4 regions of the Bacillus sp. M5A3_1b genome follow, and region 1 is predicted to be linked to each of the others. Evidence: riboswitches for the same ligand, from Rfam matches in the RefSeq annotation. Region 1 holds a riboswitch; each other region holds the start of a gene.
What was found. A riboswitch is a leader RNA that binds a small molecule or an ion and turns the genes downstream of it on or off. The one in region 1 is predicted to bind S-adenosylmethionine.
Positions count from the first base shown of each region.

Region 1 (7,705 bases):
GCTCGTTCATTCGTTACTTTTTGAAAGAGTCCAGCTTGCTCCTCTAATCGACGAGCAAGACCGATTACTTTTCGTTCTACTTCATGAAATTCATCATCTGCAGTAAACGAAACATCGCTCGGAAAATTCCCTCGCTCCACTTCAAATAGAAAAGTATTTAATCCTTGTATACGCTGCTCTATATAGTAACCGATTGCATACCCTACAATTCCCCCGATAAGTAAACTTGTAGTCATAATAAACAAGCCAATTGGAACAGAAGCGATGGATTCCTTCCATAATAAATCATACACTTGTTGCTCGCTTTTCCATACATATACAATTGTACAAATGAGTGCGATACTAACAGAAGACAACATAGAATAACGAATATACATCCACGAAATATTTTTTTGTTTCTTCATTATACTTTCCTCACTTCCGTATCGCCTACGATAAGCGAAGAAATAATTTTAATACGACGAGGAGCTTCTTTATACTGCTCTGTTCTAAATGTAACATTACGATTAAATCCTGTCTCTTCATGTCCTGGCAGGAGCACACGTCCGACAATAACAGAATGATTTAAAGACAGCTCAATATCATATGGCACGTATAAACGAATATTACCAACGATACCTCGGATAACAATTACCGTTTCTCCTTCTGGAATCATAGCAGTTGTTAAATCTATTTCCACATCACAAGCACCATATTGAACATTAATATCCTCAAGTTCATAAATATGATCCATCATTCGCACATTACCTACAAACATGTTTTTTAAATATGGTTCTGTACGATAAATTTGCTTCTCTTCATCTATATATCCTTTTTCTTTAATTTCAACCTTCATTGCTTTTTTCTGATGTCCTTGTTGAATCAATTGATAACCAATTAAAGCTAAACAAGCAAAGACGACAAGAACAAATGCTGCTGATGAAAATAAGAAGAATAAAAATACGATACCACCAACAAATAAAAAGACATTTCCCCTTACATAACGATTCTTCTTACGATAATGCCTTCCAAACATAAGCATAATAAATGCAAAAATGAGACCACCTGGTTCAAAATGTCCAAGTATCATATCAAGAAAAAGACCGAATCCAAATATGATGAGGAGCATCCCCATTAATTGTGTTTTTGAAAATTGTTTCTTCATTTCAGCTCCCCCCTTCTTGTTACATATACATAGAAGAAAAGGCATTGCTTTCCAACACCTTTTCTCCTATCACTATATCATAAGCCTGTTTTATAATATACTACTATTATTTTGTTAACTCTTTTGTTAACGATACATCATTCTTCTCTTTCATTTCACGCTCAAGCTTTGCAATCTTCATATCAAATGTGTCACGTTCATGCTCCTCATTTATACGAGATTCTAAGTCGCGAATATGATCTTCAATTTCTTCAAAACGTAAGAACGGATTATTTTCATCCATTTTATGCATGGCTGTATTCATACGGCGATTTGCATGCGCCATATTTTCACGTGCCATTAATTCCATACGCTTTGCGTTCATTTCTTTTAATTTATTTTTCATTTCTGAAAGACGACGCTCTAACTCATCAATTTGCTCTACAACACCTGCATACATTTCTTCTAATCGAGTTACTTGCCCTTCATAATACGCTACTTCTTCTAACGCACGCTCATGTAGCTGTAATTCGCCTGCTTCTTGAGCGACGATCGCTTGCTTTGATCTTTTATTAACGAAATAACGTGCTTGCTCAAGCTCACGAGCGAAATTAGATTTTAATGTTTTGTGGCGCTCAATTAACTTCTCAATTTTTGTTATTTCACGCTCACTATCGCGTAAATATTGGTTTAACATCGCGATTGGATTTTTTCTTTCTTTCTCATCTAACACATTATGAAAATCTGCTAAAATTGCATCGCGTACACGTCCGAATAAAGATTGTTTCATTATAATCTTCCTCTCTTCTACTTTATAAATTTGATTTGATTTTTTATTAGTTTTTCATTAACTTGTTCCACTCATCTTCAAAGTTGCTATATGGTTTAGAACTTTCTGGTGCAGAATCAACAACTACATTTTTTTCTTTTTTCCACTCACGGTATCCGTAGTATAAAACTACTAATGCTGCGATACCAATTAATGCTGGGGAATGAGAAAGGGCGATGGACAAGCCGATCAAACCAACAATACCCCAAGCTAACTTTCCAAAAAATGATTGTGCTCGCACAAATGATTTATAGCTCCAGTACACAACTCCTGCTCCAATTGCGAATCCTATAATACCAGCAAGACTGCCAAGAGCAATTAAAGCTAAAATACCAGCCGCGATAAACGCTAGAAATTGTTTCATCTTGTGCTTGCCTCCCTTCGATTTGATACTCTTATCTTAACTATTTTTTCACTTTTCCATAACGAGCTTAAGAACCGTTTTCGACTCAGACTTAAGACTGAGTTGCATTCAGCCTTTTGTAAAAATATGCGGTAGGATAGGATGATTCACTCTTTTATCGCACATAAAAAGCCGTACAGAGAACATTCTCTGTACGGCTTTCATTACTATTCATAAACTTCATTTTAAATTATGCTGTTTTGTGATACTCTTTCTTTCCCGCTACTTTAGAAAACCTCGGGAAACCAATTAATATAGAAATAATTCCACATACTCCAACTAAAATCGGATAAAACGCATATGGTAACAATTCAATCGGAGATAACGCCGCAAATCCTGCTGCCGTTAACATTTGCGCACCATACGGAATTAACCCTTGCACACAACATGAGAAAAGATCTAATACACTCGCTGATTTACGAGGATCAATTTCATATTGATCTGCAATGTTTTTCGCAAGTGGACCTGTAAAAATAATAGAAATCGTATTATTCGCTGTACACATATTCGTCATACTCACTAAGCCAGCGATACCGAACTCTGCTCCTTTTTTCGAACGAATGTTACGAGTTAAAATATTCATTAAATATTGAATACCACCATTATATTGAATCAGTTCGACCATACCACCAATTAAAATAGCAAGTAATACTAACTCCATCATACCGCCCATTCCAGTCGTTACACTTTTAAAGAAACTCTCTAGCGTGTAACTCCCATCTAAAAGACCGATAACGCCGGATAGTACAGTTCCACCAGTTAACACAATAAGTACATTCCAACCAAGCAATGCTGTAATAAGTACTCCTGCATACGGTAAAATCTTTATCCAGTCAAAGCTATGCGCTTTAATCTGCGTGTCACTTCCTAAAGTAACGATTACTAATAGTACAATTGTAATAATAGCTGCTGGTAATACAATTAAAAAGTTCGTTTTAAACTTATCTTTCATTTCTGTTCCTTGTGAACGTACAGCTGCGATTGTTGTATCTGAAATAAATGATAAATTATCCCCAAACATCGCCCCACCAACAACAGTAGCCATCGTAAGTGCAATAGAGATATCAGTTTGCCCACTAATACCTACAGCAATTGGTGCTAATGCAGCAATTGTTCCCATTGAAGTTCCCATCGCTAATGAAATAAATGCCCCTATAACAAAAATTCCAGCTACGATAAATCCTTGCGGTAAAATGGATAACGCTAAATTAACTGTAGAATCAACGCCGCCCATCCCTTTTGCTGTTTCAGAAAATGCTCCTGCAAGTACAAAAATCAGAACCATAATCATAATATCCGGGTTCCCTGCACCTTTAGCAAATCGTTCTACTTTTACATTAAAACTTTCTTTACGATTCATCGCTAAAGCGACTCCTACAGCAATTGAAATTGCTACAAGTATCGGCAATTTATAGAAATCACCTGTAATAATTCCAGAACCAATAAATAGCGCCAAAAATATCCCAAGTGGTAATAAAGCCAAACCATTTCCTCTCGTTTCTTTCAAAGTACCATCTCTCCCTAGTTTCAACCTTTTCTAATGAATAACAAAAGACCTCTTCCAATGAGAAGAGGTCTTATACATCTATAAGGAACGCTCTTCTCATCTTTCAAGCACATGCTTGCTGGATTTGGCACAGCACTCTGAAATCGAGTCCGCTGCCGAGGCATCGTAGGGCCAGTCCCTCCGCCTCTCTTTATAAGAAGGTTTCATATTTATTTTTTAATAATAATTTCTTCCCTAACTTTACTCGCTTACAAAACAAAAGTCAATTATTTTTTGTATAGATTTTTTTGGTAATTATACAAAAATTTGAATACAACAATCATTTTAACTTTTTGATTTCTTCTTCCAATATTGAAATCCAATAAAATTCACTATTTTTTATTGCATCTATTATCCATTTCGTAGTGTACCAAGCTAACTCGTACTCTTCTTTTGTAACATCGCCACTTTTATAGGCGTCCTCTAGCTCATCTTCATCTAGTACATACATCTTACCGTTCGGTAATAACACTACATCTAAATATAAATCATCAAAATACGGTAAACCACGGTCATCAATTTTATATTCTTTCGCCACATCGATATAATATTGCACTAATTTTTTCTGATCATCTAACATAGCTGTAATCGCAAAGTTTTTCCCGTCTATAAAATATTGAATCCACGTATATTGATTCCCTGCGATACAAAGTTTTTTACCATCATATTCTTTACAACTAGGCTCTCTTACCTTTTTTATGTCTAATATTCCTAGCATTCCTTCTTCTACTTGCTTAACCGTATAATCCTTCTCTATTAGTCGCTTCCACGAAGAACCGTCACCATATTTACGTTTCATTACGTCCGCTTCCCTTCTATATAGAAAAGCCCCCACATATTATGTGAGAGCTTGTTCAAATTATAATTAAGCTGCTTGCTTATTAGAAATTTCTTTCAAATAAGCCTGTCCTTTTTCAGCGTCATACTGACCTTCCCACTTAGACATAACTACAGCTGCTAAAGAGTTACCTACAACGTTAACTGCTGTACGAGCCATATCTAAAATACGGTCAATACCAGCGATGAATGCTAAACCTTCAGGTGGAATACCTACTGTACCAAGTGTCGCTAATAATACAACGAATGATACGCCTGGTACACCTGCGATACCTTTTGATGTAACCATTAATACAAGTAATAATGTAATTTGTTGTGTAATAGATAAATCAATACCGTACATTTGTGCTAGGAAAATAGCCGCAATTGCTTGATATAAAGTTGATCCATCTAAGTTAAATGAATAACCTGTCGGAATAACGAAAGACGTAATTGCTTTCGGACAACCGAATTTCTCCATTTTCTCCATGATTTTCGGTAAAACTGTTTCTGAACTCGCTGTAGAATATGCTAAGATCAGCTCGTCTTTTAAAATCTTAAAGAATTGGAAAATGTTAATTCCAAATATTTTCGCTGTAAGTCCTAAGACAACTACGACGAAGAAGATCATTGCTCCATATACGACAATTAGTAATTTCCCTAATGGAATTAATGAAGCTAGACCGAATGTAGAAACTGTAACACCAATTAGTGCAAACACACCAAATGGTGCAAATTTCATAACTTGGTTTGTTACATAAAACATCGCATCAGCTACACCTTGGAAAAATTGAAGAACCGGTCTTCCTCTTTCACCAATTGCTGCTACACCTAAACCAAATAGTACAGAGAAGAAGATAATCGCAAGCATATCTCCGTCAGCTAATGACTTCATAATGTTCGTTGGAACAATATTTACAAATGTATCTGCAAATGAATGACTTTGCACTTGCTCTGTCGTATGTGTATATTTCGAAATATCTGTCTTCGTTAACTGATCCATATTTACGCCTTTTCCTGGTTGGAAAATATTCGCAATTAATAGACCGACAATAATTGCAATTGTTGTAATGATTTCAAAATAAAGAATTGTTTTTCCGCCTAGTCGGCCCAGTTTTTTTACATCACCAACACCAGCAACCCCAACAACAATACTTGCTACAACAATTGGTACAACGATCATTTTAATTAATCGGATGAAAATATCACCAATTGGTTGTAAATATTTCACAACCGCTGGATTATCAAAGAAAATCGCTCCAACTGCAATACCAAGCGCAAGTCCTATTAATATTTGCCATGCAAGTCCTATTCTTTTCATATTTGTTGTAACCCCCTCTTCGATGTGTCACTCTATCTCTCATTCTATCTCTATAAAACTTGAAATTAAGAGTATTACATATTATTCGACAATTCACTACATTTTGTCCCTGTTAAAAATCATAAATCAAAATTTTAAATCTGACAACAAAATAAGTTTGCCCGAACGCAAATAATTTTCTTGACAAAAACAAAACCCATGTCAGAAAACCTCACATGAGAACGATTCCTTATCAGTGTTTTATTGGATTCCTATCTAATATTTCACTATATAAAACAAATACATTATTCCCTTTATTTTACATAAAAACCCAAAAAATACATCCTTCTTACACGAACAAAAAGTGCATCTACCATGACAATTACCGTTGAAAAATGATAAATTCCGACAAAACTTAGCAACTTTATAAAATTTTCTTTACATTATGGTTACAACGATAGACACTCTTCTTCTTATGATATATAACATTCATAGGGAAAGGAGCCAGACAACCATGAAAAAGAAATTTGCAGCGTTTAGTGTTTTAGCAGCAGGAACACTTTTTGTTTCTCCGTTACTTTCACCCGTATACGCTGAAACGAATCAAGATAAATTATCTAATATTCAATCTGAATTAGAAGGAAAACAAAATGACTTACAAAATAAATCAGTTGAGAAAGAACAAATAGAAAAAGAAATTCAAGAATTACAAAAGAAAATTGATGACTTAACTACTTCTATTAATAAAAACGAAGCTGAATTAAACGATACAAAAAAAGAAATTAGTAAAACACAACAAATAATTACTGAAAAAAAGAAACATATAGAGCAATTACAAACAAACATAGATACGCGTCAGGAAGTTATTAAACAACGTTTACAATCTATGCAAGAAAAACCTCGTACAAACATCATTACAGAGGTATTAACAAATTCTACAAACATTGCTGATCTTGTTGATAATATGTACTCTGTAAGTTTAATTTTAAACAATGATACAGATATTGTTAAAAAGCAAACAACTGACCAAAATGCTGTGACGAAAGAAAAAGAGACTGTTGAGAAAAAAGAGCAACAATTGAAAGAATCCGAGCAAAAATTAGAACAAAAACAGCAAGAATTACAAAATAACCAACAACAGCAGCAAACCTTTATTAGCGATCTACATACGAAAGTAGCAAAAGTAGATTCAGAGATTGAAGGATTAGAAGAATCTAAAGGCATTTTAGAAAATCAGCGTCAAGCTGTTCAAAAAGCAATTGAAGAAGAAAAACGTGCCGAAGAGGCTCGTAAAGCTGAAGAAGCTCGCAAGGCGGAAGAAGCTCGTAAACAAGCTACTACATCTGCTCAAACAGCTCAAGCAGCTCCAACACCACACGATACAAATATTGGTGGGTTTATTAAGCCAGCAGCTGGATCAAAAACTTCTGGGTTTGGCGTGCGCTCTATAGATAACCATAAAGGAATCGATATCGCAGCCTCAGGAACCGTTCCAATTATTGCCGCTGCTGATGGCGTTGTTATTCGCTCAGAATTATCATCTAGTTACGGAAATGTTGTGTACTTATCTCACCGTATAAACGGAAAAACATACACAACAGTATATGCTCATATGAGTAGCCGTTCTGTATCAAATGGACAAACTGTAAAACAAGGTACTCAACTCGGATTTATGGGGAACACTGGCC
Region 1 covers NZ_JBKEZY010000002.1:323,678-331,382, forward strand. The annotation lists gene ACLBWW_RS07845 (sensor histidine kinase) at 1-404, opposite strand, end outside; gene liaF (cell wall-active antibiotics response protein LiaF) at 404-1,144, opposite strand; gene ACLBWW_RS07855 (PspA/IM30 family protein) at 1,251-1,913, opposite strand; gene ACLBWW_RS07860 (lmo0954 family membrane protein) at 1,960-2,316, opposite strand; gene ACLBWW_RS07865 (Na+/H+ antiporter NhaC family protein) at 2,546-3,862, opposite strand; SAM riboswitch class I at 3,956-4,061, opposite strand; gene ACLBWW_RS07870 (DUF402 domain-containing protein) at 4,182-4,700, opposite strand; gene gltP (glutamate/aspartate:proton symporter GltP) at 4,767-6,038, opposite strand; gene ACLBWW_RS07880 (murein hydrolase activator EnvC family protein) at 6,532-7,705, shown strand, end outside.

Region 2 (7,705 bases), on a different contig from region 1:
AAAAATTGTGTAGGCAATGATGTTACTATCTCAGAAGGTTGAAATAATTTCATACTTTCCACCTCTTTTGAAAGTTGTTACAATTCTAGTGACAAATGATATAATCTTTCCAGTATTTTGTAAAGAAAAAATTAAGAATGGGGCTGACAAAATGAAAGTCGCATGTATTCAAATGGATATTGTCTTTGGAGATGTAGAAAAGAATATTGAGAATGCTAAAAATAAAATAAGCGAAGCGATGAAGGAAAGACCAGATGTGATTGTCTTACCAGAACTATGGACAACGGGATATGATTTAACGAGGCTTATTGAAATTGCAGATAGGGATGGATTGCAAACGAAAGAAAAGCTGAAAGAATGGTCGAAGCAATATGGTGTACATATTGTCGGTGGGTCTATAGCGAAGCAAACAGAACAAGGTGTTACAAATACAATGTATGTGGTAAACAAGGAAGGAGAACTGGTCAATGAATATAGTAAAGTGCATTTATTTCAGCTTATGGATGAACATAAATATTTAATCGCTGGAAATAGTACAGGTGAATTTAAGTTAGATGATGTAGAGTGCGCCGGCACAATTTGTTATGATATTCGTTTTCCAGAGTGGATGCGCGTTCATACTGCGAAAGGTGCAAAAGTTTTATTTGTTGTAGCAGAATGGCCATTGGTTCGTTTAGCGCATTGGCGTTTGTTATTGCAAGCAAGAGCAGTTGAAAATCAGTGTTATGTTGTTGCATGTAATAGGGCAGGAAAGGATCCGAATAATGAGTTTGCCGGTCATTCTTTAATTGTCGATCCTTGGGGCGAAGTTGTTGTAGAAGCGAATGAAGAAGAATCAATTTTATTTGGAGAGCTTCATTTTGAGAAAATTAAAGAAGTACGCAAAGGAATTCCAGTTTTTGCAGATCGTCGTCCAGAATTATACAAATAAAATGTTGACAAGTGATTTTTATTCTTGGTATAGTCTTCAACATAAAGTTAAAAATTCAAAAAATTATACAACTCTTATCAAGAGCAGGTGGAGGGATTTGGCCCGATGAAGCCCAGCAACCGACCGTAATACCATTGTGAAATGGGGCGTTTATTTACGCCAAAAGGCACGGTGCTAATTCCAGCAGAAAGTAAACCTTTCTGGCAGATAAGAGGGGAGAAGATAAACTTCAAACCTCTTTCTTTGTGGAAAGAGGTTTTTCTACGTCAGAAAAACCTCTGAATTAAAAAAGGGGGAGAAGACGATGGGATATTATTCATTAACTGAAACGACAGCTATACAATATGCGAAAGAACACGGTTATTTTGAAAGGAAAGCAAATGTAGTTTGTCATGAAATTGGAGATGGAAATTTAAATTACGTGTTCAAATTAGATGATGGAGAGAAGTCTATTATAATAAAACAAGCACTGCCATATGCGAAAGTAGTTGGTGAGAGCTGGCCACTGTCTATAAAAAGAGCGACGATTGAAAGTAAAGCATTACAAATTTTTGCGAAGTATGTGCCGGAATATGTGCCGGTAGTGTACAGTCATGATGAAGAGTTAGCAGTAACAGTCATAGAAGATCTATCAAGGCTAACAATTGCAAGAAAAGGATTAATAGATGGAGAGGAGTACCCGCTTTTATCCCAACATATTGGTCGCTTTCTAGCACATGTGTTGTTTTATACTTCAGATTTCGGTTTACAATCAGAAGAGAAAAGGGTACTAGAAGGTGCATTTGTAAACCCAGATCTTAGTAAAATCACGGAAGATTTAGTGTTTACAGATCCGTTTAGTCATTATGATACGAATGATTATGAACCAGAGTTACAACTAGCGGTGGATGAACTGTGGAGTGACAAAAATTTAAAATTAAAAGTAGCACAGTATAAATATAAGTTCTTAACAAGAAAAGAAGCGCTTATTCATGGTGATTTACATACTGGTAGTATTTTTTCATCACCTGCTGAAACGAAAGTAATTGATCCAGAATTTGCAACATATGGTCCATTTGGATTTGATCTTGGCCAATTTATTGCAAATTTATTATTAAATGCACTATCCCGTGAAGAGGAAAAAAGAAGTGTGCTATTTTTCCATATTGAGAAAACATGGAGTTATTTTGTAGAAGCTTTTACGAAGTTATGGATTGGAGAAGGTGTAGAAGCATATACGAAAGAGAAACAATGGTTGCCAATTATTTTGCAAAATATTTTTACAGATGCCATTGGATTTGCCGGATGTGAGCTTATCCGTAGAACAATTGGCTTAGCGCATGTAGCTGATTTAGATGGAATAGCAAATAAAGAAACGAGAATTCAAGCTAAGAAACAAGCGTTATCCTTAGGTAAAGAACTAATAAAATATGAATCTAAGAGTGCTGATATTCAACTGTTCCGAACATTATTTCAACAGACAGTTTCTGGAGGGATAAAAGCATGAGTACAATTGTTACTGTTCCGAGATCTGTCAGTTGGAAAGGTGATGCCATTGCAGTATTAAATCAAACAAAGTTGCCGCATAGTACAGAATACAAAACATTAACGACGATTGAAGAGGTATGGAAAAGTATTGTCATGCTAGAAGTACGAGGAGCACCTGCAATTGGAATTGTAGCTGCATTTAGCTTGGCACTTGCATCAAAAAAATATAATACTGTACATATGGAAGAATTTCAAAAGAAGTTTAATAGAGATTGTAATTATTTAGGAACGTCACGCCCAACAGCAGTCAATTTATTTTGGGCAATCGATCGCATGAGAGAATCAATTCGAGAAATTACTACAATAAAAGAAACACAAAAAAAATTAGAAGAAGAAGCGCTTCTCATTCAGCAAGAAGATGAAGCAGTATGCCGGAGTATTGGAGAACATGCATTAACATGTTTTAAAGATGGTGATCACATTTTAACAATTTGTAACGCTGGAAGCATTGCAACTGCTAGATATGGTACTGCATTAGCACCGTTTTATATTGGGAAAGAAAAAGGTGTACGTTTACATGCGTATGCGTGTGAAACGAGACCGGTTTTACAAGGCGGGCGTTTAACGACCTGGGAATTAAAACAGGCAAATATTGATGTAACACTTATTACCGATAATACGGCAGCTCATGCTATTCAAACGAAAGAAATAAACGCGATTATTGTAGGAGCGGACCGAATTGTCGCAAATGGAGATACAGCAAATAAAATCGGAACAATGAATTTAGCTATATTAGCAAATTATTTCGATATTCCATTTTACGTTGCAGCTCCGTTATCTACGTTTGATATTACGAAACAAACAGGTACAGAAATTGTTATTGAAGAAAGAGATGAAACCGAAGTTACGAAAATTTTTGGAAAACAAGTGGCGCCAATTGGAACTGATGTTTATAATCCTGCATTTGACGTAACACCGAATGAATTAATTACAGGTATTATTACTGAAAAAGGCATCATACACGGAGATTATAAACGGGAAATTGCATCGTTATTTGAAAGACAAGCTAATACATAATAGCTTGTTTTTTTATCCCGCATTAACGGGCGGTAAGACCCCCACCTCAAAATTCAGCGGAAGCAAAGAAGTTAGGTGGGGGTCAACTGCCCGTAAAAGCCCGATTGGTTCAACTAATAATCAGTGGGGGATGAAGAAAACCCCCACTGATTAAAGTTTCACTTTATGCCTAAATGTTTTCTTTTCCCTTATTTATATAATGGAAGGAGGCGGAAAAGATGGAAGAGTGGATCAGGATAGTAGGTAATGTAGGGTTTCCGATTGTTGTAACATTATATTTACTCCATCGTATTGAAAGTAAATTAGATGGGGTAATTGTTGCAATCGAGAAACTCCCTAAACAATTACTAAAGTAGGAAGGTCCTCGCGATACAAAGTAAAATAAAGTTTGCTCTTCTTGAGCAAACTTTATTTTTTACCCCGTATTAATGGGCAGTAAAAGCCGTCACTTTATTGAGCAGTATAACCACCATCGATAACAACGGCTTGCCCAGTTATACCCTTTGCCTTTTCACTCGCTAAAAACATAGCATAATCCACAATTTCTTGTACTTGCAATAAGCGTTTTTGTGGTACAAGTGGATAAATAACATCTTCTAAAACATTTTCAAGTGGTACATTTCGTGTAGTAGCTAAATCTTGTAGTTGATTACGTACAAGTGGGGTATCGACATAACCAGGACAAAGCGCATTAACGGTAATTCCGTGAGTAGCGCCTTCTAAAGCGGCAACTTTTGTTAATCCGATTACGCCATGCTTCGCGCTATTGTAGGCGGATTTTCCTGCAAATCCAACGAGGCCATTAATGGAGGCTACATTAATAATTCGGCCATACTTTTGTTTTTTCATGATTGGGAAGGCATGCTTAATTGCGATAAAAGGAGCGATTTGCATAATTTTAATAAGTAGTTCAAACTTTTCAGTTGGAAAATCTTCAATTGGTGAAACGTGTTGCATTCCTGCGTTGTTAATTAATATATGTAATGAACCGAAATGAGTAACGGTTTGAGAAATTGCAGCGGTAATTTCTTCTTCAGATGTAACATCACATTTTAAACCGATAGCTTGATAGCCTTCTTTTTGTAAATGTTCAGCAGCTTCTTTTGCACGTTCTTCAAGACGATCAGTAATGACAACTTTTGCACCTTCTTTTGCAAAAGCGTTTCCCATTTCATAACCAATACCACTTGCAGCGCCTGTTAAAAAAACAACTCGATTTGTAACCATGATGAAAAACATCCCTTCCTAATAAAGTTCTCATATTGCTCTATTTAGAGAGGGGATAATAAAAATCCTGCAAAGATTTGGAAAAATATTGTTAGCTATCTTGTTTTGCAAAATAGTCTCTGCTATACTATTTTGTAAAGCAAGATACTTACGCTTATCTATCTTGTAAAACAAGATAGTGGGAGGATTTGAGTTATGTCGACAAGTCAAATGCTGAAAGGGATTTTAGAAGGATGCTTACTTGCTATTATTTCTGAAGGTGAAATATACGGTTATGAAATGAGTGAAAAACTAGCAAAGTATGGCTTTACTATGGCGAGTGAGGGAAGTATTTATCCGTTATTAATACGAATGCAAAAGGAAGGATTAATAACAAGTGTAATGAAGGAATCTCCATCTGGCCCAAAGCGAAAATATTATACATTAACAGAAAAAGGCGAGGAAGCACTTAATGAATTTATGGATCGCTGGGAAGCGATGCAAAGTAGTGTAGAGCGTCTACTTGAGGGGAAGGGGAGAAAAAAATAATGTTATCAAGTGAAGCACGAAAGTTTTTATTAGAAATGAGATTATTTTTAGCAGCAAAGGGTGTGAAAGAAAGCGATATTGAAAATTTTATAGAAGATGCAGAACTTCATTTAATCGAGGGTGAGAGTGATGGGAAAAGTGTAGAAGATATTTTCGGAAGTTCACCGAAAGAATATGCAAATGAACTTGTAAAAGTGATGGAAAAGGATAGACAGGAAACGTGGAAGCAAATTGGTTTTACAGTAATGAATATCGTATCGTTTTGGATTATTGCTTCTATCCTAATAGTGAATAACGGATTATTACAGATGTCGCTTATTCAGTGCGTTGGGTATAGTTTGTCATTGATTTTAGTTGTTATAGGTCCTAATTTTTTACTTCGCAAAATGACCTTCGTAACAAGCTTTACAAAAACGTGGTTTTCTATGTGGTTTTTAGTTATGGTAGCGCCAATGTTTTTAATGGGGGCTGTTACGATATTAGATGTAATCTATCCTACCAAAACGTTTACATTCACCCAAACGCAAAGTTATATATTAGCCGGAGCTATTTTTATGATCACAGTAGCGATAAATATATATTTTGAAGGATGGTTTAAAAACTTATATTTAATTATTCCACTTTCGATTATGTTACTGTTTAAAACATTTACATCAGAAGATCTCGTGCCAATGTTATTTCAAATTATATGTTTATACGGAAGTTTGTTTATTTTAATTTTCCTTGAAATTATGATGAAGACGAATAGAAGAGAAGTGGTTAAATAAGGGAGGGGTTATCATGCAAATTTCTAAAGAAGGAGAAAAGTTTTTAATCGATACGAAAGTATATTTAATAACAAAAGGAATGAAAGAAGAAGATGTGGATGCTTTTCTAGAAGATGCAGAACTTCATTTAATAGAAGGTGAGAAAGAGGGAAAGACGGTAACGGATATATTTGGTGATTCACCAAAAGAGTATGCGGAAGAATTGGCGAAAGAGATGGAGAAGGATAAAGGTGGGAGTATAAAGAGTATTTTAGGGATGATAATTGGGATAGGCGGATATTGGTTACTTACAAATATCTTATTTCAAAGTCCAAATCATGAATTTACATTAACAAATGTACAATTGATTGGATACCCAATTGTTTTAATGATTACGATTGTAGGAATTATATTTGCTTTTAAAATGTCATCATTTAAGAGCAAAATAAAAGAATTTAGCATTCTTTATGTAGCATCTTTGTTACCAATTTTATTACTAGTATTATTAATGTTTCTGAATAAATGGTACGGGACACCTGTATTACAATTAACGACTATACAAAGTTATATACTAGCTGGAGTTATCCTGTTAGTACTGTTAATTGGGGAAGCGTACATACTTGGCTGGATTGGGATATTAGCTGTTATTGTCCCGCTATTCATTATGTTTGTATTTAAAGGATTGGGAGAGAAAAATCCATACTGGGGAATGTTAGAACCTTTACTTCTGTACGGTAGTTTATATGTATTAATGCGATGGTCTTTGAAAAATGAGGAGAAAAAGACTATAAGTTAGTTTTATATTACTAGTGAACGAGCTGAATTTTTTATTAAGGAGGAACAAACATGCAAAGTATATTTCTAGGTATATTGTCTACTATATTTTTAGGTTTAACGATTTTGGGGCTATATACTGCATTTTCGAAAAAGGTACACGATGATTATTTCGATACTTTATTAGATGACACATCGGGTTATGTTTTTTTCTTCGGTTTAATAGGAAAAGGGCTGCTTTGGATATGCAAAAAATTATTTCCAAAGAAATATTATATAGGGATTTTTAGAGGTATTACATTTATGTTTAGTTGCTTCTTTTTATTTCTAGCAGCCGGTATATCGTTTGTTAATTGGAATAAATTATTTTAAACAGTAACATGACAGTTACTGTTTTTTTCTTTGCAATAAAGAGCTTTGTAAAGAGAGTGCTTTTTGTTCGTTCGTCAATAGAGACTGAATATGAACATTTTCAGGACGAGGTACGATAGGGTACATAAGATTTGTTGGAGAAGGATGGTGCTCCGAGCCAGTTAGGGAATGAGGATCTGCGTGAGTAAGTTTTCCGTGAACACGTCTTGTAAATAAAATATGACCGACTTCGTGAGCGAGCGTATATATATTTTTCATGGGAGCAGCCGAATTTGTTAAAACGATATAACCAGTAAGTTGCTGTTGTTTGGCTAAAGAGTACGCGCAGGCAATTACGGCTGTTTCTTTGAAATAATCACTGCCAATATAACAAATGTAAAGGTCGCATTCAGGAGCTTCATTTACACATGTTTGGAAAAAGGATGCTAATTTTTCCTGACTTTGAATAGAATTTTTATAACTAATTTCACGGTCAGAAAAACGAAAAAGTTCATTTAAAATAATTACGTCTTTAATTTGAAATGTAATGGGGTGCCAAATTGATTCTGCAACTGCTAAATCTTTTGCGATACGGTCATCAGAA
Region 2 covers NZ_JBKEZY010000001.1:344,251-351,955, reverse strand. The annotation lists gene ACLBWW_RS01755 (pyridoxal phosphate-dependent aminotransferase) at 1-53, opposite strand, end outside; gene ACLBWW_RS01750 (carbon-nitrogen family hydrolase) at 68-931, shown strand; SAM riboswitch class I at 1,003-1,145, shown strand; gene mtnK (S-methyl-5-thioribose kinase) at 1,236-2,417, shown strand; gene mtnA (S-methyl-5-thioribose-1-phosphate isomerase) at 2,414-3,475, shown strand; gene ACLBWW_RS01735 (YvrJ family protein) at 3,694-3,831, shown strand; gene ACLBWW_RS01730 (3-hydroxybutyrate dehydrogenase) at 3,926-4,702, opposite strand; gene ACLBWW_RS01725 (PadR family transcriptional regulator) at 4,898-5,230, shown strand; gene ACLBWW_RS01720 (DUF1129 domain-containing protein) at 5,230-5,997, shown strand; gene ACLBWW_RS01715 (DUF1129 domain-containing protein) at 6,011-6,772, shown strand; gene ACLBWW_RS01710 (hypothetical protein) at 6,823-7,122, shown strand; gene ACLBWW_RS01705 (hypothetical protein) at 7,138-7,705, opposite strand, start outside.
Region 2: linked by a shared signal. The riboswitch ahead of mtnK (S-methyl-5-thioribose kinase) and the one ahead of ACLBWW_RS07865 (Na+/H+ antiporter NhaC family protein) in region 1 are both predicted to bind S-adenosylmethionine.

Region 3 (7,705 bases), on a different contig from region 1:
CATATCTCGAAACAATGTATTTAAACTCTCAATATCAATTCCTGATCCCTTTTCAATTCCTTTTACATATTGCTGATAGTAATGAATTTGTTCTTCTAAAAATTGATTCAACACCTCAATTTTTAATCCAACATCTAATTCAGTACCTGCCTTTTTCTTTATTAACAACTGTTCAATTTCATCTAATACGCTACGTTCTAACGATAATTCTGTAATCAATCGATCGAATTCTACAGGTGGTAAAGTTGTTTTCTCCTCTAGCCACTTACAAGCTAAAATAGGACGCAATACATAAAAGTATTTTTTCAATTTTACGTTCTCACCTTGCAAAAATTCACGATAATTTTTTGAAGCCATATGTAAGTAATGATATATCGTTGCTTTTGGATCAAAGTGCTTATCACTCATTTGCTGAAGCTGTTCTGGAAAATGAGAGTTTTTCGAATAGAAAATCGGTGATCGAATCCATTCGAGTAAAGCTGGGTTTGACTTTGCGAATAACTGTAACGCCTTTTTTATATCCCATCCGCTTATATCTAAATCATCACTAATCGGATACTCAATTACATCTCGTTTATCATGAATTGATAAATACCACTCTACCGGATGCATATAAACAAATCTAACATCATAATCACTATCTTTCGATGGAAATCCCCAAGCACGACTCCCTGATTCCACTGCAAATAAAATTTTCACATCATTCTCTTGTTCAATTCTTGCTAACTCCACTCTAATTTTCTCTCTCATTTCATACCCTCTCCATTTTTTGATTATTTCCTTGGAAATTCGACAAATATACCCCTAATTTTACTACATACTAAAATAGCTGTCAGAAAATTCCCGACAGCCTACCAAAATCCTTTATTTTTTACTTGTTCTTTTCTTTTACACTAACCGCAATTCGTTCAAACTCTTTTTGAATCTCCTCTTTATATGCATCTACTTTTGAAAAATCCATAGCAGCAATATATATTCGTTCTAATTTATCACGAACTGATTTCGCTTTCGCTAAGAAAGACATCGCCTCATTCATTTTTGCTTTATATTGAATCGACACGTCACGAATTTCTGTCGCATACTTCTCATCTGTCCCTGGTGTCACAATCAAGGCATACATATCTATAATTTCATCACCTTCGCGGCTCGGAAAATATTCATGTGGTGCGGTGCTATCAAAAATTGCAAACCCTAATTCTCTTACGATAACCATATCAAGACTATTTGGATCAAATCCACAATGATATACTTCAACTTCAAATCCTTTTTCTTCTGCTGCCTTAGCTAATTTTTTAAGCATTGTTGATTTCCCAGATCCTGGGCGTCCTTTTATAAAATAACGATGTGGTAATCCCTCTGTTAAATTAGGAACAAAATCAACTGCTCCTTTCGGTGTAGCTGCCCCTAAAAACCGATGTTTCACAAGCGATTGTTTCCCGCCTTTATCTGTAAATAACTTCTGAATCAGCTGATCGGTTAGTTCATTTGCTTTATTAAAATCAATATTATTAATATATATTTTCTCCCACTCGTCATGTATAACTAGTGCCTCGTTAAAACAAGCGTAAGCAGTTTGAAAAGCCTTGCTTGCTTCTGAAACAAATCGTTCAATTTCCACCTTCTGCTTTCTTAATTTATCTGAGTCCCAAGCAACCCCTAAATTAATATACTCTTCCACAACTCCTGGCATTTTCGGCTCAATAACATGCGGTGATGTTCCATCAACAATTCCTACTTTTAACTTCGGGATAATTACACCATCAACCGATTTATTATCAGAAGAGCAGTGTAAAAATTCAATATCATATCCTTTTTCAACCCACTCGCGACCTATTGCTTTGATTAAAGAAGATTTCCCGGTCCCAGGACCACCCTTTAAAATAAATAACCTGTTTAGCCCTTTTAAATTCTCATCGTATAAATTATGAAATCCTCTAGCTGTATTTCCACCAGCGTAATAATTCAATACATTCCCTGTCACTGCACTCACTCCTTCGCAGCATTCTATTTACATAAGCTACAATATGCGAGCAACTTTATTTGGGTGAATACCTATTTTGTATTGCACGAAAAAAGGAAATGAATTACAATTTAAAAAGTAGTGAATATTCAGAAATGAAAACTTAATATGTCTTTATCAAGAGAGGCAGAGGGACCGGCCCTTTGACGCCCAGCAACCTCAGTTTATACAAACTGAATAGGTGCTAATTCCTGCAAAATGCATTGCATTTTGAAAGATAAAACGTAACTATTGTGTACAAAACTCATCTTTCTTGATTATGAAAGGTGAGTTTTTTTATTTCAAAACATATATTGGAGGTATTTAAAATGAAAGTAATTGACCTATCACAAACATTTGAAAACAATATGTCCCAATTCCCTGGAACACCAAAAATCAATTTAGGAGCCATTACAAGCGTTGAAGAGACAGGCTATCAAGTTACAGACTTTCATTCTGTCGTTCATGTTGGCACGCATTGTGATGCTCCTGCTCATTTCATTTCAGGCGCAACGACTATTGATCAATTACCCCTAGATCAATTTGTAGGCGAAGCTGTTCTTATTGATGTAACTCATGTACAAGAACGAAAAATACCTAAAGAAGTATTACACAACGCTGACATAAAAGAAGGTGATATTGTCATTTTCCATTCCAATCTCTCTACGAAATGGAATACAGAAGCATATGAGAAAGAAGCTTTTTATCTTTCTGAAGAATTAGCTGAAGAACTAGTTCAATTAAAAGTAAAATCTGTCGGTTTAGATTTCATCTCTCCTGATGAGGTAACGACAGAAACATCGCCAATTCATCACATACTACTTGGGAATAATATTTATTTAATCGAAAACTTAACCAACTTAGATGCAATTAACACGAAACGTTTCTTTTTCTCAGCGGCACCTTTAAAAATTAAAGATAGCGACGGTGCTTTCGCAAGGGCATTCGCTGTAATTTTTTAAACAAACTATACAAAAAAGCAAAGATCATCACTGACCTTTGCTTCTATTTTTTTTATTTAAACTAAGAAAGAATTGCTCGACACGAGGACGTAACCAAGCTAAATAATCTTTCTCTTTCTTCTTTGTACAAGCTATTTCTTCCCCATCTACCATTCCGACAAGCTCTAGCTCTAACAGTTGCCTCGTAAATGCTAACATATTTATTTCTTCATCTGGATACTCTTCTTTTAATTTCTCCTCAATTTCCCCCAATAAAAAACCGTCACGCATCATTGCCAATGCATCAATCCAAAGTGGCGGCATTTCATATTTTTCTCCTGTAATTGTATCTTTTACAATATAATTCTTTTGCTCTTTTCGAAATTGAATCGTGTGTAAACATACAGTCGAATTTAATGTTAATTCCATCATACCACCTCTTTCATAATATCTGCATAGAAAAAAGGATGCGCGTGCACCCCTTCTTTCTCTAACACTACCGAACCGTTACATGAATAACAAATCTCATGTCGATATTTTCCTCCATTATAAACGAAGTATTTTATAAAAAAAACCCTTCTTGAAACATTTTATAAAATGTTTATATTTACACAACAAGAACACTTTTCTGAAAAATATTTTTCTCTAGCACATTATGCTGTCGGTAAAAAAATTTCCTCTTTCGTTCCTATTCCCATGCTACTTTGAATCGCGATACTTCCTTGATGTTCCTCAATGATTTTATATGTAATCATTAACCCCAGTCCCGTACCATTCTCCTTTGTTTTGTAAAAAGCTTTACCGATTTTCTCTAACAAATCCGTTAATTTTTTTAAATACTTTAAAAGCTTCTCTTTCCTCATATATCAAGCTTTTAAATTTGTTCATATAAATACTCCTCATACTCAATACAAAAGCCCTACATATTATCTCCTTAAATTATAAGTATGAAATTGCTTTCAGGGTAAGATGTAACCTTATCATACGAAAAGGAAGGAGATTTCCCCTTCCTTTTCGTCACAACTTATATCCATCTTACCCGATCATGTAGCAATCCATCCGTAAAGTCATTTCCGCCCACTACAAAATCCTTCATATATAAATTCAAATATTCCCCGTACTTACTCTCTGTATTTAATAATAATTCCTCTACATAATAGGCACCTTGTTTAAAGTTATCGAACAGTAAACTACACAAGCCAGCATAAATTCCGCATCCTACTTGGAAGTAAGTCGCATTCGTTTTATATTTATGAAAAACTTGACTGCTATTCATCACGTTATACATATATGTCTCACTATTTTCATAAACGAGTAATACACCTACTAGATCCTCGCCGGCAATCTCTTCTTCGGCTGGATTAAATACTTTACGCTTCCAACTCCATAAATCTTCTACTTGATCTAAGTTCTGTCTAATTACATTAGTCGTATACTCATTAATTCGGTAAAGAAAACCCACTTCCATATTGAAGTTTTTTCCTAAAATTAAAACTTCCTCATGTGGCATTAAACAGCCATAAAACTCTTTCTCTCCTAACTTTACTTTATACTCTGAAGCATATACATCTTCATAAAAATAAAGAGGACGATGATGACTCATATACATCGGATAACTCCATATCGCTTCGTCTAGAAATCGCTCTACTGCCCATGAAGCATAAAGTGTATGAGGCTTTATAAGTGCTGTATCATTTAAAAATGACGTATCATGTTCTACTATATAACATGCTCTTGGCTTTTCTTTTGGACGTTCCTTCATAAGTTCAACAACCATCCATTGAACAACACCTGGATTCATACCTGAGCCTATAATTGCTTTTGTATTTGTAAATTTCTCTTTCTCCTTCTCAAACCTCGTATATCTTTCCGTAAGCTGAAAACCGATTAAACTATCGTCCTGATCTACTTCCTCATTTTCCAAAGCTGAATTAATATAACAAATTCCAAGTTCATTACAACAACTTAATACTCTGATTGTATCTGCCCCCGAAACATCAATAACAACACCCGTGCTTTTTTCTTTCAAATGTTGTTTGAATTTCACTACATCTTGAAGGTCAATTTCATATAAAAACAATTGATCTTTCAAATTTGGAAACAACTCGTCATAATACGTCCTATCTTTTTGTTTTATATCAACCAAATGAAATGTAACATTCTTTATCGCTTCATAAATCGGGTCTTTTTCATTTGCTATCGCTTGATTTAAAATTGCTAAAACTGCTTTTGCTGCTCCACCAGCACTACCAAGCAATGTAATCGATAACGAATTTGAAAACTGTTCCACCAACAAAACCCCTTTAATATAGTAGTTGAACAGTTCTCCCTCAAAAAAATAAATTGAATATATGAAAAAATGGCTCGTACATATTTTTTATAATTTTGCACAAGATTAGCTCTTCATAGATCTGGCTAATACATTTATATTCAATTCATTTTTCCCCTCACATCCAAATCAAACTAAATAAATAGGCTCGACCTTTTCTTCTGCATATAAAAGAAAAAGCCAGCCCTTTCAACTAGTCTACGGACAATGGACAGATTTCACATGTTGAATATTCACATACATTTTTGCATCACGTGCTTTTAATATTTCAATATGCCCTTCATCAATCTTTGCCATCTTTCCGATTTTATTAGATTCCTCACCTAAATCGAACACCATGATTTTGCCGGACATTTTAATTAGCTGTTCTTCAAATGTTCTAGCTAACGTAATATTTAATGGATTCACGGGGAGTTCATTTTTATTGAGGGCGTACGGGACTTGATTTTCTTTATACGGAATTAACCATTTCAAATGCTTTAAAGATATATATACTGTTTTGTAAACTGGACTATAAAAAACAATATAATCGTTCATTACACTTGTAACATAACCATGTATTGGAGCATTTCCTGCTACATAAACCTCTGTAAAAATCCCTTTAGAAGTGCTTAATACTTTTCTTAAAGAAATAGAAGGCGATTCCCTCTTAATTACAGAATCAACATCTGGTTTTGATATTTCCTCATCATATGGTCTTAAAAATTTATAATATTGTACATGGTATAAAGATATATATACGTAGTCTTGTCCATTGTAAAGAACAACAATATCATTTCCTACGTCTATTAATACACCTTTAAATCTTTTTTCACCGATTAGTTTAACATATATATTTTCTCCAATACTTTTGTTTAATTCATTCATCTATATCCTCCTTCCTATAAATTTTTTGCTTTCCTATTCTCCATTCCAAAAAATAATCAGGGGCAATGTTCCGTCTTAAGAGTAAGGACTTCCTTTTCATACTATCCGAAATAAGAAATCGTTCTTCACCTTCAACCATAATGCCCCTCTTATTTATCAAACATTATTCTTCTTCATTCTTTTTACATTTAACTATTTGACTTACACTCTTAATATGATAATTAATGATATAAATAACTTCATCGCAGTTTACTAGTGTAATACATTCTTCATGCACTTCACTTAATAAACCTTCCACGCACTCTGGGCCACCACGATTAATCTTTACCCACTTATACTTCAAGTCACGTAATACATCGACAAAAGTATCATCATCAGAACAGAAGCATGAAACATAGCAATCGCCACATTTACTTTCTTTCACTTTCTTCACTAGACTTTTCACGTGTTTCAATTGGTAATATACTAATTCACCAAGAGGTAGTTGTAATGTAAGATAATCTCTCCCTAACGATACAAGTACCCCCACTCGACTCTCTGGTCCACGGAGATTTACTTTTACAGTCTCACCGACTAAACATTTAATTTGCTCACAGCATAATACACTCTCCAAATTTATATCCCCTTTCTTATTATCTTCCTCTACTTGATTGTCTTTGTGCACGAGCGCGACCTGAATTATTGCTACTTTCCTTACTATCGTCGCTCTCGTCGCTCTCATCGCTCTCTTTACACTCTACTGTGACACTCTTAATATGGGATACCGCAACTAATATAACTTCTTCTTTTACAATTAATGTAACAAATTCACAAGAAACATCTTGTAAAATACCTTCAACTTTCTCTGGACCGCCACGATTAATTTTCACCCAGCGATATTTGAAGCTTTGAAGTAGCTTTTCAAAGTCATCTTCACATTCACATTCAAACCATCCGCAATCATCTGCTTTACAATCTTTCGCATTTTTTGTAACACTTTTCAGATGACGAATCTGATAGTAATAGAGCTCTCCTTTTTCATTCTTTAATACAAAGTAATCCGAACATACTGCGACTATTGTCCCTTTTTGAGATTCTGGACCACCCCTGTTTACTCTTACAAAAGATCCAATTAAATCTTTCAGAAAATCACAATGAAATAAACTCACGAGAAAACCCCTTCCATTAATTTATAAGCTTTTGCACTGATAGTATATGTATCTGTACAGGTTACGTTCTCTATGTTTGTCCTAGCTAGAAAAAAATATGCTTTTAACATGGTAGACTACTACCTATCAAAATTCGAATAAATGCTAAACGCTCCTTAGGCTTTTAATATCTTCAAAAAAATCCCGTATGAAGATACATTTCTGCATATCTTCATACGGGATCTCCCATAGTTTAATCTTCGTCTTTAACATCCATATCTTCTGGAATTGGTTCGTTCAATATATCTTCCACTAATTGCTTATATTTCTCCATTTGTTCTAAATGTGTATTGAATTGTTCTTTATTTAATAAATATTGCTCTCCATCAAATAATGCACGAATTTTCTTTTGCTGAATTAGCTCTTCAATATACGACTTTGG
Region 3 covers NZ_JBKEZY010000012.1:71,957-79,661, reverse strand. The annotation lists gene ACLBWW_RS25060 (nucleotidyltransferase domain-containing protein) at 1-750, opposite strand, end outside; gene ACLBWW_RS25055 (PRK06851 family protein) at 872-1,981, opposite strand; SAM riboswitch class I at 2,132-2,244, shown strand; gene ACLBWW_RS25050 (cyclase family protein) at 2,329-2,961, shown strand; gene ACLBWW_RS25045 (hypothetical protein) at 2,989-3,369, opposite strand; partial or broken gene ACLBWW_RS25040 (ATP-binding protein) at 3,594-3,755, opposite strand; gene ACLBWW_RS25035 (S-adenosylmethionine decarboxylase related protein) at 3,965-5,230, opposite strand; gene ACLBWW_RS25030 (hypothetical protein) at 5,468-6,136, opposite strand; gene ACLBWW_RS25025 (hypothetical protein) at 6,300-6,749, opposite strand; gene ACLBWW_RS25020 (hypothetical protein) at 6,769-7,284, opposite strand; gene ACLBWW_RS25015 (helix-turn-helix domain-containing protein) at 7,517-7,705, opposite strand, start outside.
Region 3: linked by a shared signal. The riboswitch ahead of ACLBWW_RS25050 (cyclase family protein) and the one ahead of ACLBWW_RS07865 (Na+/H+ antiporter NhaC family protein) in region 1 are both predicted to bind S-adenosylmethionine.

Region 4 (7,705 bases), on a different contig from region 1:
AAGTTAATATAATAAAAAAAAACAGGTGGAACTTACTTTCCGCCTGTTTTTTATCTATGGATTATTTAATAAGGGTATGTATTTGAAGGAAATCTTGAATATGGGGGGATTAATTAATCAGCACCTGGTTGATTGAGATGTCTTCTATACTAGTTTGTGCAGCTACATTTTGTGTAGTATCTGTAAGAAATACCGGATAACATAATAGCTGTAGTAAGAATGACATAAATTTTTTTGATTTTCATAATTCCAACCTCCAGTAGTAGTTGCTTTGTTAATTTAAATACTAATGGATGTCCTTTGTTACACGGAATTAGTAAAAAATTTTGATTTATAATTCCTTTTTTTATAAAAACAAGTTACCTATTTAACCAATTTTATTTGTGATTTATCTTATGTTAAATTATATTAATCCAATACCTACTATTACTGCAGAATCACATAGAGGGGATATTGCGGATATCATTACCAAGATCCTTGATTAATCTCCCTCTATCTATGTATTTTTAGTTTGTTTTAATTCGTCGAATTTTCAATTGATATTTTTAGATATTTTGCTGACATTTTATAAGCGCGATTATCAAAAAAATAGTCTCCTAGTTCATGAGCCAGTTCACTTACTAAAGGATATTGTTTCTTTTCTAAACCAATTTCAATTGCTTTTTGCATCTGTTTTTCATATCCATAATCATCTCCTCTTAATCTAGATATCTTCCCCTTCAATCCATATAGTTGAACATTAGCGTAAGGTACATCAAAAATTGATAATAAATCAAACGCTTCATCCATAAATTTATTAACAGTTTTCCAATCTTTAAATTCTATATGAATCTCTATTAAGCTTCGTAATGCGTATACCTTTTGATGTTTTTGTTCGAGAAACTCACTTAATTGCAAACATTCTTCATAGTACTTAATAGCATTAGTATAGTCTTTTAAACCTTGATAAATTTTCCCATAATTATACGAGATTATAGGTGAATACATAGAATCTCCTTTATCTTCCAACCTACTTTCTGCCTGCTGTAAGCATTCAAGAGCCCTGTCATATAATCCATCTAAATCATACAGTATTGCGAGCATTAACAAAGTATCTATTACTTTATTCTTTATATTAAATCTCAAAAATATTTTGTAAGCTTTCTGCGCATACAAACGACTAATGCTTTTATCTTTATACAGCGCTTTATTTACAAGACACAGATTATAATATACACTGGCGTGTTGAGTAGTTTCTTCTAGATCAAGTAAACTCTCTATCTTCACGTAGATTTCATGTGCAGCCATATAATCTTGTTTATTATAAAAATAATAACCTCGAGCCATTAAATAATATATATAATCTTCGGTATACTGGAGGTCTATTTGATTTGGAATAACTTGCACAGCCTGATTTACAATTGCTTCTACATATACTAAGTTATTATTTCGGGAATGATAGTATATTAAAACACCATAAGCCTTTAATAATAAAAGAATAGAGTCTATATCACGAACATACAGTTCTAAAGAAGATAAATCTTTTTCACTTATAATTTTATCATTTTTATACTTATTACATATTCCAAGGAGCATAGGTTCTATATCCCCATAATCTTCATCTACAAGAAAATTGTAATCAACTTCCATCTTTTTAGCGACCTTTTCTAAAAAAGAAACAGAAGGTTTAATTTGTCCATTTTCAATTCTGCTTAAATACGTTATAGAGCATATTTCTGATACTAATTCCCCTTGCGTAAATTCTTTATGTATACGGATTTGTCGAATACGTTCACCAATATTCATATTTCCACTCCTTTCTTCGAATAACCTGGTTTGATTATTTTAGGGCAATATAATAAGAATAACGCCTATATTATCTATCATAGTATGTGTATAGTTTTATGTTCAGAGAGGGAAATGTTATTAATACTTATTTGGATGCCCGATTTACTAATACCGGATTTTCCACCTTCTACTTATATTACTACATTATACCAATTTACTCATACTTACGCCTAACAAAATTTATCTTTTATACCTTCAGATCTTTAAAATAAAAGTCTTCTGTCTAAAAACGATAAAATAATTAAAGAACCTTATATGTTGCAGAAACTATCTCAAATCACGAAACATGTAAAACAATACAGAAAAAACTATAAAAAATTCACAATTTTTTAATTAAATTTTACTAATTGTTATTAACGGGGTACAGTCCCATCGCTATCAACCTAATAAAACAAAATACCCCCTAAAATTAAAAAATGAGCTGACTTCTCAAAATAAATAACTATAGAGAAAGAAAATTTTCATTTAGGGGGTACTTCAAAACCTTAGCTTGATGGTGATGGGGCGGGCTCCCACACAGTACGATTTTATTTCAAAGACACAACGATCTTACTACAAACTTTTTATTTATCTCACACTCTCATCCGATAGTATTACTATTTTTTATTACTAATGTTGCCGTTTCACTCGGATGGCTAAGAGGAAAATGATGGCCATATGGAACAAAATCAACCTTACCAAGATGCGATGGAGCAGAATAACCTCTGTCATAATCCCCCCAAATAATGTGAAGATTATACTTTGTTACTTCATTGAAATCACCTTGATCGTTTTTCAGTAGTAAACTGTTAAGCTGAACTGTAGTATTTAATATTCTAGGAGAAGTAAAACTGTTACTTATTTTTTCGATATAATGTTCAGGGATGCTCTCCATACTTTCAAACAAACCATTACTTAATAAATAACGCCCTATCAAATTAGTAGTTGCCAATTTTAATGTCCATTTGTTCATAAATTGGGGAACATTTAGCGATTTAGGATTTTTTTTAGCAATAGGCGGCTGAAGTAAAGTGATTGAATACTTCTTATCTATGTACTCTTGTACCAATGCTTCCAGAAGAATAAACGCACCGAATGAATGACCAATTAGATGTGCACCATTAGTAGCTTTCTCTAATAACTTTTTCACTACATTCAAATAGATATCTAGAAGATTTTTCTCTCGTTTAAAAGGAGAACGTCCCAAACCTGGAAGATCCAAGATCCATACAGGTTGACCAGTTTTTTCATGAAGCTCTTGTGCTAAAGGAAATAAATCCTCTCCATCACTCAATAAACCATGTAATAAAATAAACGGTTTACCCTCTCCTTGTAATTGGTAAAGGGTAATGTTATCACATAATGTTCGTTTAAATAAATGATTATGCTGGCCATTTTGATGCATCATTCGATAATCCAAATCAGCTACTACGGCAGGGAAAAATTTCATTACACTCGTCTCCTTAAACCAATCTCCTCCCATAATTTTTTTCGCTGAAACATTTGAAAATTTTCGTTTTGTAATAAAATTCAGTCCATCAGAAGGAATTTTTGTTATTTTACTTACTCCACTATTCATAATTGCTTTCATAAGTGGCATTGGGACAGAGATTTTTGGTGCCCTCATATTCATACTTTCCGACATAATACTTAATAATTCAGCAATGTTCTGATCGTGCTGTTTTTCTTCAACAAGTGTATATGTTTGAATAGTCGGTTGCTCCAATCTGAAAACCTGCACAATAAACTTCGCAAGCTCATCGTTTGAAATAAGTGGTAACCTATATCCCTTACCTCCAGGAATCACTGGCATGAGCCCTCTTCGCATACTCATCACCAGCAAACCTAATCCTGCTATCTGCTCTGTACTCCCTGTTTTACTACTACCGACTACAGTTGGCGGATTAATTACAGAAAGCGGATAACCTACTGCTGATGCCTGCTGACGGATATAGAGATCTGCTAAAAATTTTGTTCTCTCATATGGATTTTTTATTTTCAAATAATTGTTTCCTTCTTGAAACACATCAATTGCAATCTTGCTATTTTTATCATCAAAGGGACTCATATAACCTACAACATGAATAAATTGTTGCAAGCCCTTCAATTGATGAATGCTTTTAGCTAATTCACTAATATGTTTTGCGCCATTTAAAAATACGGAAGCTGCCTCTTTACTTGTCGCTTGAATATCCATGGGGCCTCCTGCGTGAATAATCACATCCGTTTTCAATACCCTCTCCTTATCTTCAGCACTTAGACCTAAATCTATTTTCGTCAAATCACCTTCAATAAAGTGCATAACTGCCTTTTTTAAGATGCCTCTTTCTTGAAAAAGGCGTATTGCTTTACTTTTCGACCTTACTAAAAGAAGAATTTTAACATCCTCTTTGGCTAATTCTTTCACTAATTGCTTTCCAATAAAGCCTGTTCCACCAATTAAAAATACTGTTCTCATATAAGATCTCCTTTTTAGTACTATTCAGTACTAATCTGATGTAAAAAAAATGCTTCTTTTATCGAAGCAATTTTAAAAAATGATCTGCTGTTTTCGTGATTACAGTTGCATCTTTCAATGTTTCTGAAATAAATAACGCTCCTTCAAGATTTGTAATAAAAAGTGATGCAACCTCATCAATATGAATCGTATTTCTGAATTCTCCATTCTCTACCCCTTGTTTAAGTAATAGAGAAACTTTCTTTTGTAATCCTGTAAAAAAAAGACCTATTTTTTCTTTTATTTGCGTGGCCTGTGTAGGACTTTGAATATAAAGAGTAATAAATGGACAGCTCCCCCTATACTCTCTCGACTGAACTCCTTGTGATAATTGCTTTAAAAACAGTTGGATACGATCTTCAACTAAAAATTGGCTCTGAGAAATTACGTCATCAATTGCAGATTGATACATTTCAATCCAATAATCAACGACCCCTTCTAATAATACTTCCTTATTAGAAAAGTGATAATACACATTAGACTTTGAAACTTTGCTTACACGTACTAATTCATCCATACTTGTATAAGCAAATCCTTTTTCTAAAAATAATGTTGCAGCTACTTCAATCACACGTTTTTGATTCATTAATTTTACCTTTGTCATAACTAGAACTATATAGTACTAGTTTAAACATTGCAAGTATTTATGTTCATTTAGAAAAAAGTTTGATTAAAAAATTCTACTAATATTGATTTTACTGCAAAAAAATCTTAGCATCAGTGTTACGCAAAAAAGAAAAGGAGTGGATCCCCCCACTCCCTTTAACCATCTACCCCTGATTCCTCTGCGCCTCTCTAAACTCTTCCTTCACCTTCTCTAACAGCCCTTCTTCCGTAATTAATCGATACGCTGTATGTGCTAGTGCTTTTGCGGATGTAATTAATGCTTTATCTCCTAATTCTGAACGTGCTGCTTCTCTAAATTCATTCGTATGCGCAATTAAATCGTCTGGACCGATTTTAATGTACGGATGAATGGTCGGTACGACTTGGCTTACGTTTCCTGCGTCTGTTGAGCCAATGCCAAATCTTTCTTTCCGATTTACGTCTTCACCTTGTAATTCTAGTTCTTCGGCTACGACGTCATTAAATGTTTTTGTTACGAGTAGTTCATCGATTTCATTTTGGAATTGATGAATTTTCACTTTCGTACCTGTTGCTAACGCTGCTCCTTGGGCGATATTTTTTACTTTTTTTGTTACTTCCGCACATCTTTTTCTCGTCGCTGCGCGGATGAAGAACCTTGCTGCAGCGTAGTCAGGAATAATGTTAGGTGCTTTTCCGCCTTCTGTAATAACGCCATGAATTTTCACATCTGACGGAAGTTGTTGGCGAAGTGCGTTAATGCTGTTATACAGCTGAATAATCGCATCTAATGCGTTAATTCCTTCTTCCGGTGAAGCTGCGGCATGAGCTGTTTTTCCGTAAAAATGAAAATCAAGTGGATCGACTGCTAATGAAGGGCTCGTTGGCGCTGTTTTTCCGCTCGGATGAATCATAAGTGCCGCATCAATATCTTTAAATAAACCCGCTTTTACATAACTCGCTTTCGCACTACCATTTGGTCCGCCTTCTTCAGCTGGCGTTCCAAACACGACAACTTCTCCGCCAATTTCTTCAAGCGTTTCTGATAATGCGATTGCAGCCGCAACGCTAATTGTGCCAATTAAATTGTGACCACACGCATGACCTAGTCCTGGTAAAGCGTCATACTCAGCTAAAAATGCGATAACTGGTCCTTGTTTTCCTGAACTTTTTCGCGCGATAAAACCTGTTTCATGTCCAGCTATATTGTGTTGTAATTGAAATCCTGCACTCCCTAGCAATAAACTTAACGTTCTTGATGCGTAAAACTCTTGGTTACCAATCTCCGGATTCGCATGAATATCGTGACTTGTTTCTATGTACTTTTCCTTATTTCTTTCAATACTCTCTTCAATTGTTTTTCTTTGTGACGTTACTCCAGTCGCTCCCATTTTTCTTCCCCCTTATATTTTCACGTAAAAAAGCCTCTTTCTAAAAGATAGAAAGAGGCTTCTGCATATACAGTCAAAATGAGCTTCTTTCTTATCTTTCAAGTTACCTTGCTGGAATTGGCACAGTATTCATAAAAGAATCCGCTGCCGAGGTGTCATAGGGCCAGTCCCTCAACCTCTCATGATAAGAATTTTCATAAGATTATATTAAATTATATTCATTCTATGTTCATTCCGATTAAAAGTCAAGGAATTCCTATCCGAATTTACCGAATATCTAAAAACCCTTTTAATACACCAATTGTTTCTGGTGCTTGCAGTCTTGCACATACGTATGGAAATTCGGTACTACCTTCAAACATCATTTGAGATGTGAGCGGTGCGCCTGCCCAGAAGATTTCATCATCGATTACGATAAACGGGAATGCTTTATTTTGTCTTTGTAACTTTACATTTTTTAATGGAACTGGTCCATCACTATACACCGTTACTTGCGCATTCGTACGCATTAATACTTGCCATACTCGTTTATCCACTTGCTTTGTACTCGGAAGTGAAATAATAATTTTTCGTTTTGCCGCTAAAATATCTTTCAATAATCCTTTTGGCTCTTCAAGATTCATTTCCATAAACCAGCGTAAACGTTTCGAAATTTTTCGTTCCCATAATTGTCTTGATGTTGTACGATCATACACATCTCCGTGACGTTCTATATGAGCTGTTAATTGTGATAACGCTTGTTTTCTCGAAAGGTTTTTACGCATATAATGACAATCTGATAATTGAATGAACTTCCCTCTCGCCCTTGTCACTGCAACGTTGACGAGGCGATGATTTTTATGGTCAAAGAATAACACGCCAGGTCGTTCTTGCGGATAACTATCAACCGTATCAAATATCATCATATCTCTTTCCGAACCTTGGAATTTATGAACTGTTGCCGCTAAAACTGGTATGTTTTGATATTTCGTTCTCTGCAACATTTCTCTAATACACGTTGATAAAAAGCGGGATTGTGCCCTGTAAGGTGTAACAACACCGATCGATTGTACACCATCTAACAGTCCGATTAACATCATTTGCATCGCTACTAAACCAGACATAATGTTAAATCGAGAACCAGAAGCAGCGTCCTTTAACGAAAAAGCTCCCATTAAGCTCGTATCAAATAAAACACTTGCCTCATTTGCGAACGGTTGCAATCGCGCAAGTTCCTTACGCTCTGAAACAGACGGATGGTCGTATACTCTATTTTTATAAATAAATGAGTTTGTAAACTTCGATATATCCGCATGCATACGCCTTTGTTCCTGCAACATAAATAGGTTCGGATGTGCTTCTGATTTATTGACAGAATCAACAATCCCGGCATGGTAAAACATATCTTCCCCGAGCCATTTTCGAACGAGTTCATGGTTCGCCATCG
Region 4 covers NZ_JBKEZY010000006.1:243,840-251,544, reverse strand. The annotation lists gene ACLBWW_RS18655 (helix-turn-helix domain-containing protein) at 517-1,785, opposite strand; gene ACLBWW_RS18650 (alpha/beta fold hydrolase) at 2,408-4,264, opposite strand; gene ACLBWW_RS18645 (TetR/AcrR family transcriptional regulator) at 4,323-4,889, opposite strand; gene ACLBWW_RS18640 (M20 family metallopeptidase) at 5,074-6,279, opposite strand; SAM riboswitch class I at 6,368-6,470, opposite strand; gene ACLBWW_RS18635 (AAA domain-containing protein) at 6,546-7,705, opposite strand, start outside.
Region 4: linked by a shared signal. The riboswitch ahead of ACLBWW_RS18640 (M20 family metallopeptidase) and the one ahead of ACLBWW_RS07865 (Na+/H+ antiporter NhaC family protein) in region 1 are both predicted to bind S-adenosylmethionine.